DNA from 2 places in the Pectobacterium versatile genome. Region 2 is predicted to be linked to the other one. Evidence: predicted binding sites of a transcription regulator. Region 2 holds the regulator's gene; the other holds the start of a gene.

What was found. The regulator sigma-54, encoded in region 2, starts transcription at its own class of promoters, with help from an activator protein. The targets are predictions, from matches to a motif close to GTTGGCACANNTTTCGCTNT.
Positions count from the first base shown of each region.
Region 1: the regulator sigma-54 is predicted to act here: its motif matches at 2,684-2,703, upstream of glnK (P-II family nitrogen regulator).

Region 1 is NZ_CP034276.1:1,362,291-1,369,569, reverse strand. Features, by position in the region: gene tesB (acyl-CoA thioesterase II) at 1-798, shown strand, start outside; gene amtB (ammonium transporter AmtB) at 933-2,219, opposite strand; gene glnK (P-II family nitrogen regulator) at 2,259-2,597, opposite strand; gene EIP93_RS06140 (SmdB family multidrug efflux ABC transporter permease/ATP-binding protein) at 2,958-4,736, opposite strand; gene EIP93_RS06135 (SmdA family multidrug ABC transporter permease/ATP-binding protein) at 4,729-6,498, opposite strand; gene EIP93_RS06130 (Lrp/AsnC family transcriptional regulator) at 6,577-7,038, opposite strand.
Region 2 is NZ_CP034276.1:354,855-362,133, forward strand. Features, by position in the region: gene rapZ (RNase adapter RapZ) at 1-574, opposite strand, end outside; gene ptsN (PTS IIA-like nitrogen regulatory protein PtsN) at 735-1,208, opposite strand; gene hpf (ribosome hibernation promoting factor) at 1,304-1,591, opposite strand; gene rpoN (RNA polymerase factor sigma-54) at 1,615-3,048, opposite strand; gene lptB (LPS export ABC transporter ATP-binding protein) at 3,098-3,823, opposite strand; gene lptA (lipopolysaccharide ABC transporter substrate-binding protein LptA) at 3,827-4,399, opposite strand; gene lptC (LPS export ABC transporter periplasmic protein LptC) at 4,380-4,946, opposite strand; gene kdsC (3-deoxy-manno-octulosonate-8-phosphatase KdsC) at 4,943-5,509, opposite strand; gene kdsD (arabinose-5-phosphate isomerase KdsD) at 5,529-6,620, opposite strand; gene EIP93_RS01655 (calcium/sodium antiporter) at 6,657-7,279, opposite strand, start outside.

The sequences.
Region 1 (7,279 bases), 1.0 Mb from region 2:
CGCGGACAAAGCGATGATTTGGGGCTGCGTCAGGTCTTTGGCGGGCAAGTCGTCGGCCAGGCCATGTCGGCTGCCAAACAGACTGTCCCCGTCGAGCGCAACATTCACTCTTTCCACAGCTACTTTTTGCTACCCGGCGACAGTCAGAAACCCATTATTTATGACGTTGAAAACCTACGTGACGGCAACAGTTTCAGTGCCAGACGCGTTAGGGCTATCCAGAATGGTCGCCCTATTTTTTATATGACGGCCTCATTTCAAAGTCATGAAGAAGGGTTTGAGCACCAGAATGTGATGCCAAACGTCGCACCGCCTGAGGATCTGAAATCCGAGCAGGAAATCGCACAAGACATGCAGCACCTTCTGCCGCCCCGCTTTCGCGATAAATTTATTCAGGCCAGCCCGATTGAGATGCGCCCGGTTAAATTCCATAACCCACTAAAAGGCGAAGTGGATGAGCCAGTGCGACACGTCTGGTGCCGTGCCAGCAGTCCGCTACCCGACGATAAGCGTATTCACCAATATCTACTCGGCTATACGTCTGACTGCAATTTCCTACTCACGGCCTTGCAGCCTCACGGCGTTGGCTTTTTAGAACCGGGTATGCAGGTCGCCACAATCGATCACTCGATGTGGTTCCATCGTGATTTCCGGCTGGATGACTGGCTGTTATATACCGTAGAAAGCACGTCTGCATCCGGTGCTCGTGGTTTCGTTCGTGGGCAATTCTATACCCGGGAAGGCGTGCTGGTTGCATCCAGCGTGCAGGAAGGCGTCATACGTCGCCGCCAGCCGTAAACCTTGCGGCAGCCTCGTAACGTAAAAAACCACCTCATCAGGAGGTGGTTTAAGACTGATAATAAAGCAGGCGTGGAGTTTCCCCACGCCTGCTTACTGTACTCAAACGATCTCACTGATTAATTTACGCGATCTTATTGGTTGTAAGCACTCTCGCCATGACTGTTGACGTCCAGACCTTCGCGCTCTTGATCTTCAGGTACACGCAGGCCGACAATCATATCCGCCACTTTGAAGGCAACGAATGCCACCACGCCGGACAACACCAGACAAACAATGACGCTGAACAACTGAACCCAAACCTGATGCGCCATCGTCACACCTTCCGCATAGCCAGTACCACCCAGTGAGGCTGAGGTAAATACGCCAGTCAGGATACAGCCAACGATACCGCACACGCCGTGAACACCGAACACATCACACGGGTCATCCACACGCAGCCATCTTTTCAGTACCGTTACGCCCCACAGGCCTGCAACGCCACCAGCCAGACCGATGATCAGGGCACCGCCGACGCCAACCGTACCCGCTGCTGGCGTGATTGCCACCAGACCAGCGATACAACCAGAGCATGCGCCCAGAAGAGAAGGCTTACCACGTACCATCCACTCACCGCCAACCCATGCCAGAATTGCAGCAGCAGTCGCGACAACGGTGTTCAGGAAAGCCAGAGCGGCGATACCGTTCGCAGCACCTGCAGAACCGGCATTGAAACCAAACCAGCCGATGTACAGAATCGCCGTACCGATAAATACCATTGGCAGGTTATGCGGTTTGAAGGCTTCTTTGCCAAAACCAGCACGCTTGCCCAGCAGGTAAGCACCCACCAACCCAGCAACCGCGGCGTTGATGTGAACCACCGTACCACCAGCAAAGTCCAGCGCGCCATCCGCAGCCAGATAGCCACCGCCCCATACCATGTGCGTCATCGGCAGGTAGGAGAACGTCAGCCACAGCGCAACGAAGATCAGCACCGCAGAGAAACGAATACGCTCAGCAATCGCACCGACAATCAGCGCGACGGTGATGCAGGCAAAGGAAGCCTGATAGGCCACATGTACAAATTGATAGTAGGTGCCGCTGATGGACTCAATCCCGATGCCTTTCAGCATAAAGGTGCTGAAGCCACCGAAGAAAGCATTCCCTTCGCTGAAGGCCAGGCTATATCCGTAAACGACCCACAGGATACAAACCATCGCGAACGTCACGCTCACCTGCGTCATCATGGACAAAACGTTCTTAGAACGAATCAGGCCGCCGTAAAACAGTGCAATGCCCGGTATAGTCATAAAGAGTACCAGTGCGGTACAAATCATAATAAAAGCGTTATCCGCTTTATCAATCGTCGGTGTCGCAGCCATTGCCCAGGACGGGAGTAATGCCGCCACACCGAGACCTAATGAAGAGAGTAGTTTTTTCATTTTCATCCATCCCTATTTACGTATCTACGCTAGGTGTTGTTAAAGTGCGGCTTCGTCAGTTTCACCCGTACGAATACGGATAACTCTTTGCAACTCGGCGACAAAAATTTTGCCGTCACCAATTTTTCCGGTGTACGCGGCTTTGCTGATGACATCGATCACTTCATCCAGTTGATCGTCTGCAATTGCGATATCAATTTTTACCTTGGGTAAAAAGTTGACGCTGTACTCCGCGCCGCGATATAGCTCCGCGTGCCCTTTCTGACGACCAAATCCTTTCACCTCAGTGACGGTGAGTCCCTGGATGCCGACAGAAGATAACGCTTCACGTACATCTTCCAGCTTGAATGGTTTTATCACCACAGTAACCAGTTTCATTTATCTTCCCCCTAGCCATTACGTTCAGGCTTTCGCCCGTCACTTGTTCGATTACGTGCTCTATGAAGTAGGTCTACGTCATGACTAAAGCAAAGGGTGTGCCATAAATGATTTATCTGGCATAAATCAGGAAAGAGAACGCGATTAACGATAAGAAAGGGCAAAAAGAAAACAGTATGGGAAAGAAATTCAGGAAGATCTGGGCAAGAATTGCACCAATGTAGTGCGTGAAGGGTGTTTTTAGTGCAACTCGAGGGGAAACCAGAATCGCGATGCTTATTGATGGTGCGAAGCCATGAATAGACTGTCAGTCTGCACCACACAAGGCGGTGCAGACCGGGATACTATCTCAGGTCAGTCTCAGTGCGCAGGGCAAGGCTCAGTGCTGGTAGCGGCAAGATCCTCTCCGGCAAGTTGCAACTGATACATTTGATAATAGCGCCCCTGCTGTTGTAGCAGTTGATCATGTGTTCCCCGTTCAACGGTTTGCCCATGATGGAGCACCATAATCGTGTCAGCCTCAACGATAGTGGAAAGCCGATGAGCGATGATAATCAAGGTCGTCTGTTCCCTGATGATACGGAGCGCCTTTTGCACTGCTTGTTCCGTGCCAGAGTCAATATTCGCCGTCGCCTCATCGAGAATCAGGATCTTAGGCGTTTGCACCAGTACCCGTGCGATCGCCAACAGCTGCTTTTGTCCGGTAGACAGGTTATTCCCCTGCTCACCAATACGCGTATGCAATCCTTCAGGGAAAGCCCGAACCAGTTCGGCGAGCTGCACCACTTCCAGCACGCGCCAGACGGCCTCTTCGCTGATATCACGCCCCAGCGTTACATTCACAAACATGGATTCCGCCAGCACAACCGGATCCTGTTGCACCATTGCCACATTTTGGCGCAACACCGCATGAGAGAGCGTCGACAGCGGGCGGCCATCAAGCCGAATCTCACCCTCATCTGGCACGTAATACCCCATAAGCAAACTGGCTAACGTACTTTTCCCACTGCCGGTATGTCCGACCAGCGCGACGAATCCGCGCTCTGGTATCGTCAGAGAAATATTCTGTAGCACACGTTTTTCTGTGCCATACGAGAAAGAAACCTCATCAATATCGACGCGCCCAGTCGCCAGGGGACGCTCATCATCGCCGTAGCTCTGCTTTTTGCCATCCATCAATTCAAAAATACGTTCACCGGCGACGACGGCCTGCTGCAACATGGACTGCTGGGTTGTCAGTTCAATCAACGGTTCATTCAGACGGCCCAAATAGTTGATAAACGCGTACAAGACCCCGACGCCAACCGATCCAATTGAACTGAAACCAAATTGGATTAACAAGCCACACAGCACCATTGCGGCAAACAGGCTCAGCAACGGCCTCAGCAGGAAACCTTCCAGACGCAGGGCCTTCATCCGCGCTTCATAATGTTCATAGCTGGCTGCGCCCAGTTTCTTGCCAAAGCGAGCCTGCTGGCGAAACTGCTGAATGACGCCCATGCCATTAATCACTTCGTTGAAACCATCATTAATGTCGGCCAGATAGCTTCGCACTTTGCGCACAGTCGGCGTACTAAAGCGATGGTACAGCACCATAACCGTCGCGACCGCAGGGAAAATCATCAACGCAACCAGCGCCATCTGCCAGTTCAGACTGAACATCGCCACCAGCATGGCACCAACCAGCGCCGCACTGCGTAATACCGTTGACACCACCATGACGTACAGGTCTTTTACCACCTCAGTATCATTGGTGACGCGTGAAATCAGTTGCCCAACAGGTTGCGTATCGAATGTACTCAGTGGCTGGCGCAACGCCGCGTCCATCACATCAATACGCAGTTGCTGAACGACACCGACCGCTACCCGGTTAAACAGCAGCGTCTGAAAATAGTGCAGCGAGGCCGCCAGAATTTGCAGCAGGATATAGGCCATTGCCAGACCAGCCGCAATCGCCAGCGGGAACTGGCCTTTTGCTATCAAATCATCAATAAAATAGCTCACTAACACAGGGCCTGAGACTTCAGCAATTGCGGCAATCCACAGCATCAGGACGCCCTGCATCAGCGGTTTTCTCCAAGGGGAGCCATAGGCCAGCAAACGTTTCAGGGTTGGCCAAAACTGTTGAGGGCTATTCATTTTTCGTTCCTTCAAACTGCGACACATCATCCAGCGCCGCCTCCAGCTGTTGATAACGGTACATATCCCGATACCAGCCAGGTTGTGCCGCCAGCGTTCGGTGTGTGCCACGCTGCACCGTTTGTCCTTGCTGCAACACCACGATTTCATTCGCTTCGGTTAGGGCTGACAGGCGATGTGCGCTGATGATCAGCGTCCGTTTTTCGCCCCACGTTTTGAGATTCTGCAAAATCTGATGCTCCGTTCGCCCATCAACCGCAGACAGCGCATCGTCCAGCACCAGAATTTCAGCATCCAGCAGTAATGCACGGGCAATCGCGATCCGCTGTTTTTGACCGCCTGATAACATCACGCCGCGCTCTCCGACCTCCGTCTGGTAACCCTGAGGCAAACGCAGAATGTCGTCATGAACGCTGGCAAGCCGCGCAGCCTGTTCAATCTGTTGTTGGGTAGCATCAGGCCGACCCAGTGCGATGTTTCGTCCCACCGTATCGGAAAACAAAAAGGGCATTTGCCCCACAACGGCAAAACGGCTCCGAAGTTCATCCAACCGAATGGTACTCAATGGGCGATCGTGATAACGAATCTCTCCCGATTGGGTATCGAAATGACGCAAAATCAACGCTAGCAGCGTACTTTTACCCGATCCTGTCGGCCCACATAGCCCCAGCATATTACCCGGTGCCAGCGTAAACTGAATATGTTGTAAAGCATCACGGGTATTATCCGGGTAGCGAAACGCGGAGATATTCACGTCCAGCACGCCCCGCTCGGCAGGCAAGGACTCCTCACCGTCTTTCACCACGAGATCTTCCGCAAGCAGTTGACGAATACGGCTATATGCCGCGCTACCACGCTCAACAATATTAAACATCCAGGCCAGCGCCAGCATCGGCCAGATCATCAACCCCAGATACATGACAAAGCTGGTCAACAAGCCTAACGTCAGCGAACCGTTAATCACCATCCAACTGCCTCCGCCAATCGCCAGCAAATTCGAAAGCCCAACGGCAATATAAATGGTGGGATCGAAGCGGGCATCAACGCGAGCGACGTGCATGTTTTTGGCACCGGCATCCGCCGCAACCTGTGCAAAACGCGCGGACTGATAGTTTTCCAACCCGAAGGCTTTAATCATCCGAATACTGGTCAAGCCCTCCTGCGCCTGATCGTTAAGCGAGGAAAACGCCGCCTGTGCAGATTTAAAGCGGTTATACAGTTGGGTGCCGTAGCGTTTGATGAAAATCGCCATGACCGGCATCGGAAGCAGCGCCAGCAAGGTCAGTTCCCAACTAATTTGAGTACACATGACAACCAGAACGGCGCAGCCCATCACCATCGAATCGACCAGCGTCAACACGCCTTCTCCAGCGGCAAAGACCACGCGATCGACATCGTTAGTCGCTCGCGCCATCAGATCGCCGGTTCGGTGACGTTGATAAAATGCCGGATGCTGGCGACTCAGTTGACGGTAAAAATCCTCTCGCAGCTCAACCGCCAACTGGTATGACGCACCAAACAGGAACACGCGCCACACATAGCGCAGCAGATAGACCATGACGGCAGTCAGCAGCATCACGCCAATCCACTTCATCATTTCGGCCATCGACATGCCGTGCTGCGTCACACCATCGACAATCACGCCGACCAGTTTAGGGGGCAGCAATTGCAGAATAGCAATCGCAATCAATAGCGCAACAGCACCCAGATAACGCCGCCATTCGCGGCGAAAATACCAACTCAGTTGAGCAAACAGTCTCACGCGGTTTTCATTCCAATAGCCAGACGGGTCATGACAGACTCAGAAAGGTGATTATACAAAAGACGGATAAACGATGAATCACAGGGATAAGGGCAATGCCGTGGTATGTTTGATTCGTTCCATAGCAAAGCTAGATGTTACATCGACCAGCCCGGGAATACCATTCACCAACCGCTTATAGAAATCATCATAGCTTTTCATATCAGCAACCTGAACCTGCATTAGGTAGTCGTACTCACCAGCCATGCGATAGAAAGCCAGCACCTCCGGCATGTCAGACACTACGCGGGTGAAGGTCTGATACCAGTCACGGTTGTGCTGCTGCGTCTTCAATAAGACAAACGCCGTCAGCCCTAACCCCAGACGTTCATTATCCAACAGCGCCACACGAGCCCGGATAATCCCTTCCTCTTCCATACGCTTTAGTCGTTTCCAGCATGGCGTAGATGTCAGATTAACCGCATCGGCCAGCGTCTGTAGTGAAAGTGTGCAATCCTGTTGCAGCATATTCAGCAGTGTGCGATCAATTTTATCTAGCATAGCGCCACCTCATGGAAAACTTTTCCCTACTTTCCCCGATTAAGAGAAAAAAGCAATATTCTTCCCGCCCAAAATTGCTTTCAATATCCACTGATAACATCAGCAAACCACATCACCATTCGATAATGAAAAAACATAACAAATTGTATAGTATCGAATTTAATTGCCTTTCACGAAAGGTGATACAACAAACTGGCAGACTGATTTCTACAATTCATTATGTATCAGCCAGTGATCTATT
Region 2 (7,279 bases):
CCCAGTGCGGGTTCGGCAGGAAGCGCACGTCAAAGACGTAATCCGCATCGATAGGGATACCGTGCTTGAAGCCGAACGATTCGAACACCATCGTGAGTTCGCGTTCTCGCTTGCCGAGTAGTCGGGTACGCAGCATTTCGGCCAGCTCATGTACCGACATCTCTGAGGTGTCGATAATCAGATCGGCACGTGAACGCAGCGGCTCCAGTAGGTCGCTTTCTTCATCAATGGCGCTTTCCAGTGACAGATTCTTGCTGGAGAGCGGGTGAAGGCGACGGGTATCGCTGTAGCGACGAATCAGCGTATTGCGATCGGCATCCAGAAACAGCAATTGAGGCGAGAAGCTGGGTGGCAGTTGCTCCATAGCATGCTCGAAGATCTCTGGGGATTCCGGCATATTGCGCACGTCAATGCTGACTGCTGCGGAAATGTTACGTGCCGCAAGCGTATTAGCCAGTTCTGGCAGTAGAACCACTGGCAGGTTATCTACGCAGTAGAACCCCATATCTTCCAGTGCGCGCAGGGCGACAGATTTCCCTGAACCTGAGCGACCACTGACAATCATCAGCACCATCTGACGACTCCCCTCTGGCAACGTGATGGCGAATTTTCATTGCCACTGTTTTTATAAAGTGATGTATAGCTAAAAAAATGACGGCTTAGCGCATGGATTGCAAGCATTCTCTGAATCCACCGCGAATCGCCCGTCATCGTGAACATGACAACCATCCGGCTTAACCAGCTTCCGTCATAATCTGGTATAGCTCTTCATCGCTTTGCGCCGCACGCAGGCGTCGGCAAACCGTTTTATCCGCCAGCCGCTTGGCAACAAGCGACAGGGTATGCAAATGGGTTTTACATTGTTCCGCTGGAACCAGCAAGGCAAAAAGCAGATCAACGGCCTGATTATCAATGGCATCGAAAGCGATCGGTTGCTCTAACTGGATGAAAACACCGATGGCGCCCAGCGCATTATCGTCTTCCAGCTTACCATGAGGAATGGCAATGCCGCCGCCGATTCCCGTGCTGCCCATCCGCTCTCGGGTCAGGATGGCATCAAAGATAATCTGCGAAGGAATATTAAGCTGCTTGGCGGCGAGCTCACTGATAATTTCCAATGCCCGTTTCTTACTCTGGCAGTGGACGGTGCTTCGGGTGCACTCAGGACGTAACACTGTGCTGAGCTGCAATACGGGATCGTGGTTCATTTTATTTTCACTTAACGACGCTTTCACTTCTGGTGATCCCGACCCATCGAATGGATGGGCCGAGTTTGTCCTTTGCCAAACGGCAAAGGAGAAAATTAGTGCTGCTTGAGTTTATCTTTATGCTTATTGAGCTGTCTCGCCAGCTTATCAATCAATAAATCTATCGCGGCGTACATATCTGCCGCCTCTGAGGTTGCATGCAGCTCGCCGCCATTAACGTGGAGCGTGGCCTCGGCAATTTGCTGAACTTTTTCCACTCTCAATACCACATTGACCTGATTAATCCGGTCAAAATACTGCTCTAATTTGGCAAACTTGCCATTGACAAAATCACGCAGCGGTTCAGTGATCTCGATGTGGTGTCCGGTAATGTTGAGCTGCATAGTGTCTTCCTTCTCTGTTGAGATCAAATCAGTTGTTTACGCTGATTCGATGGTGGGATAGATAAAGACTCTCGGTATTTTGCAACGGTTCGACGCGCCACGATGATGCCCTGATCGGAGAGCAGTGCCGTAAGCTTGCTATCGCTCAGTGGCTTCACGGGGTTTTCCGCTGCAATAAGCTTCTTCACCAACGCGCGGATTGCCGTTGATGACGCTTCTCCGCCACTATCCGTATTAACGTGGCTGGAGAAGAAATATTTTAGCTCAAAAATGCCGCGCGGGCTGTGCAGGAACTTTTGTGTCGTCACGCGTGAGATAGTGGATTCATGCATATCCACCGCTTGAGCGATGTCTGCCAGTACCATGGGCTTCATGAATTCCTCGCCCTGCTCGAAGAAATCCTGTTGCTGTTCGACGATGCTGCGGGTCACTTTCAGCAGCGTGTCGTTGCGACTTTCCAGGCTTTTGATGAGCCAGCGCGCTTCTTGCAGATTGCTGCGGATAAATTGTCCGTCGCTGTCGTTGCGTGCGCTGTTACCCAGCGCCGCATATTGCTGGTTAATCTGCAAACGGGGAACGCTGTCGGTGTTCAGTTCGACGACCCAGACTCCCTGAACTTTACGTATCAGCACGTCAGGAATCACGTATTCGGATTCGCCAGTGTTGATCGACTGTCCTGGACGGGGATCGAGCGATTGGATCAACGCCAGTGCTTCTTTCAGCACTTCTTCTTTCAGGCGCGTGATGCGGATCAGGCTGCGGAAATCATGGTTGGCTAACAGATCGAGATGATCGCTGACGATCAGGCGAGCTTCGGTCAGGCGGGGCGTGTCGTCGGCGAACTGGGAAAGCTGCACCAGCAGACAATCACGCAGGTCGCGGGCGGCGACGCCAACGGGATCGAAGCGCTGCACGCGTTTGAGTACGGCTTCAACTTCTTCCAGCGTCACGTCGTCGTCACCGATGCTCTCAAGAATGTCTTGTAGCGGTACGGTCAGGTAACCGGTGTTGTCCACCGCATCGACGATAGAGGTCGCGATAGCCGCGTCGGTGTCGGAAAACGGCGTCAGCTCAACCTGCCACATCAGGTAATCCTGAAGCGTTTGCGTAGTTTCGCCTTGATAAATCGGCAGTTCTTCATCGCGATAGTCGGTGCCGGTGCCTGACGGCGTGCCTGCGGAGTAGATTTCATCCCAGGTGGCATCAAGCGGCAATTCTTCCGGCATATCCCTTTGTTCAAGGGCTTCACCGGTATCCAGTGAATCGCTGTCTACCTTTTCAAATGACTCGATTTCGTCGTGCTGATCCGTTTGTTCAAGTAACGGATTACTTTCTAACGCCAGTTGAATCTCCTGTTGCAATTCAAGCGTGGACAGTTGCAACAGGCGGATCGCCTGTTGGAGCTGTGGAGTCATGGCCAGTTGCTGGCTAAGCCTGAGTTGCAAACCTTGCTTCATAAATCGCGCTAACGTCCCATAAGTACTGCAAAGATAAAATATTACCCTATCAGAGTCGGAAGCCTTCGCCCAGATACACGCGTTTTACCTGTTCATCGGCCAGAATATCGGTCGGTGAACCGTGGGCGATCAGGTTGCCCTGACTCACGATGTAGGCTCGTTCACAGACATCAAGCGTTTCACGGACGTTATGATCGGTAATCAACACGCCAAGCCCGCTATCACGCAGATGCTCAATGATTTTTTTAATATCCAGTACGGAGATCGGGTCTACGCCCGCAAACGGTTCATCCAGCAGGATGAACTTCGGATTCGCTGCCAGCGCACGCGCAATCTCTACGCGGCGTCTTTCTCCACCGGACAGCGATTGTCCCAGACTATCGCGCAAATGAATAATATGGAATTCTTCCATTAGCTCATTGGCACGATCTTCTTGCTGTTCGGTCGTCAGATCTTTACGGATCTGTAACACCGCCATCAGATTGTCATAAACGCTTAAGCGACGGAAAATAGAGGCTTCCTGCGGCAGATAGCCGATGCCGCGTAGCGCACGTTCGTGCAAAGGAAGCAGGCTGATGTCATCGTCGTCAATGACGATGCGTCCTTCATCACGCGGAACGATGCCGACGACCATGTAGAACGTTGTCGTTTTACCGGCACCGTTCGGCCCGAGCAGGCCGACAATTTCACCGGAATTAACGGTGAGGCTGACGTTTTCCACGACCTTACGGCCTTTGTACGCCTTGGCTAGGTTTTCTGCGATTAATGTTGCCATAACTTATTCAGTGACCCGTGGTTGCGGTTGCTGAGAACGAGAAGGCTGGCTTTTGTTCTCTTTCTCCTGAAGCTGAGAAGGGACCAACACCGTCGTCACGCGCTTTCCTTTGTCGCTGGTCGCTTCCATCTGCTGCTGTTTCACCAGATAAGTGATGCGATCGCCTTTGACATTGCTGTCCTGCTGTTCCAGATAGGCATTGCCTGTCAGCACCAGAAAGTCGGTGGCCAGCTCGTAGCGGATTTTCTGTGCGTGACCTTTTACCGGCTTGCCGTTGTCCTGCATCTGGTAGAACGTCACGGGGTTGCCGTAACCTTCCACCACTTCACTGCCTTGCGCGCCCTGTGGACGCGTCACGACGACCTTGTCGGCTTTCACTTCAATCGTCCCTTGTTTCACGACAACATTGCCAGTGAACGTCACCGTGTTGCCCTGCATGTCCAGAGATTGCTGTGCTGAATCAATGTGAATAGGTTGATTGCTATCGCCGGTGACGGCAAAGGCGGAAACGCTGACGGCGAACAGCGAGCTGGCGATCAGGGTGTTACGCATCAGATTATTGGTTTTGGATTTCATAAGAGGTTTTTACCTTTTCGATCAACTCGGCCGTTTTGTTACGCAGATTCCCGCGCATTTTCATTCCGCTTGAGGTAAAGCTGGTGCCGTACAGGGTCACTTCATCATCGGAAGAAACGTCCTGCGTGACCAGATTCACCTGGGCATTATTCGTTGTGATGCGCTGAAGCTGTGCGTCTTTCGTCAGGCTATTCACCTCGACGTTGCCGTACAGATAGAGCATCTTGTCTTTTGTCAGCTTGGCGCGATCGGCGCGTACTGACCAGGTTGCCGTGCCTTGTTCATTGAACAGCGTGGCAACAGGCTTGGTAAACCAGCTCAACTGCTCGTCGTTGAAATATTCCGCTTTTTCCGAAATCAGTCTGTAGCTCAGCTTACCCGCAGGGCTGTATACCTGCGTGTTGGTCTTTTCGCTGGTATAGACCGGTACGGCGGGGTCGTTTGCATCCGGTGCTGCTACCGTGTCGTCATCCGCAATATTCCAGCCGATGAGGATAAGCACCAACAGGGCCAGAAAAGCGGTGAGCCAACGCTTGGTTTTACTCATATTGACAACCCTTTGGCATGCTCCAGCTTGTCCTGCGAGAACAGAATCAAATCACACAGCTCACGTACTGCGCCACGGCCTCCCGCAATGCGGGTGACATAATCTGCGCGTGGTAACAGCAGCGGATGGGCGTCTGCCACGGCAACGCTCAGCCCGACCTGCGCCATCACGGGCCAGTCGATCATATCGTCGCCGATATACGCCACCTGATTTGCCGTGACTGACAGTTTATCCAACAGATCGTTGAAGGCCAAAACCTTATCCGATTGCCCTTGATAAAGATGGTTAATGCCCAGCGTTTTACACCGATCTTCCAGCAATTTTGCTGAACGCCCGGTAATGATGGCAACCTCAATATCGGACGTCAGCAAGCAGCGAATACCATAACCGTCGCGGACGTTAAAGGCTTTCAGCTCTTCGCCGTGATTGCCCATATAAATCAGACCATCGGACATCACGCCGTCAACGTCGCAGATTAACAGGCGAACCTCACGGGCTTTATCCAGTACCTGTTGATCGACAGGCCCATAGCAGGTATCGGTTTGCGCCCTGACTTCACTCATTCACTATTATCCTTTCTTTTTAAACCACGCCAGCCCGCAGCATATCGTGCATATGGACGATCCCGACCAGACGATCGTTTTCTGCCACCAGCACTGAGGTGATGTGGCGCGACTGCATCAGGTTAAGTGCATCCACCGCCAGCGTTTGCGGTGCGACCCGGATGCCGCCCGCGGTCATCACATCAGCAATGCGCGCGCTGTTCAAGTCAATATTCATGTCGAAGATGCGGCGCAGGTCACCATCGGTGAAGATGCCCTGAATTTTCATATCCGCCTCGCAGATTACCGTCATACCCAGATTTTTGCGCGTAATTTCCACCAGCGCATCACGCAGCGAGGCATCGTGTGGGACATGGGGAATCTCATCACCCGAATGCATGATATCGCTGACGCGCAGTAAAAGTTTGCGGCCGAGTGCGCCACCGGGGTGAGAAAGGGCGAAATCTTCGGCAGTAAAGCCGCGCGCCTGTAATAACGCCACGGCCAGTGCGTCGCCCATGACCAGCGTTGCGGTGGTGCTGGTGGTGGGTGCCAGACCGAGCGGGCAGGCTTCCTGCGGGACGTGAACGCACAGGTGAATATCCGCAGCCTTACCCATCGTACTTTCTGGTGCGCTGGTCATGCAGATCAGGAACACTTTCTGGCGTTTCAGAACGGGAATCAGCGACAGAATTTCATGGGACTCGCCCGAGTTGGAAATGGCGATCACGATATCGTGCGGCGTGACCATGCCGAGATCACCGTGGCTGGCTTCGCCCGGATGAACAAAAAAGGCAGGCGTACCGGTGCTGGCAAAGGTCGCGGCAATCTTGCAGCCGATGTGGCCGGATTTGCCCATTCCCATCACCACCACCTTGCCCTGACAATCGAATATCTTCTTGCAGGCGAGGGTAAAATTGTCATCAATGTACTGGTCTAATTGCGCAAGCCCATCGCGCTCGATACTCAGTACCTGCTTGCCCGCCTGCTGGAAGTCGAAATCTGCTGGTAGTTCATGAGCCTTTTGTCGCGTGTGATCGGCTTGTGGTGCGTGATCGGCTTGTGGTGCATGATCGGATAGTGCACGGTCAGACTGCTGTTTTAGATGAGCATCTTGTTCAAACTGTGACATACCAATAGTCCTGATTATGATGAAAAACAAAACTTCTTATGAAAAGCAAAATAGGGCCGTCAGATAGGCGATAAACGCGCAGCATAATAATGCGCCTGCGCCCTGTCCTATACGGCGTTTTTTGCTGAGGCACAGTGCGGTTAATAGCACGCTTGCCGCCAGCATGACCCAATAGTCGCGCTGAAAAACCTGAGGGTTCAGTGCGCCCGGCGAGAGCAGAGCAGGTACGCCCAGAACAATCGCGATATTAAAAATGTTCGAGCCAATCAGGTTGCCCAGCGCAATGTCATCTTCTTTTTTCAGCGTTCCGACGATGGCGGTAGCAAGCTCAGGCAGGCTGGTGCCAATCGCCAATATGGTCAGCCCGATGGTTAACTCGCTGACATCGAAGTAGCGTGCAATGACGGTGGCGTTATCCACCACCATACGGGCGGCCATGGGTAAAATAATCATACCGAGAATCAACCACAGCACGGCGACCATCTGGCTGCTGTCATCCTGCGGGAGCTCTGCCAGCTGTTCGCGTGTCAGGCTATCCCCGCCTTCCCGCTGCGCCATGCGAAGTATCAATACCAGACACAGAATGGCGGCAAGGAGCAGCATTATGCCGTCGGTACGGCTCAGGTAGCTATCATGCAGTAAAACGCCACACAATAAAG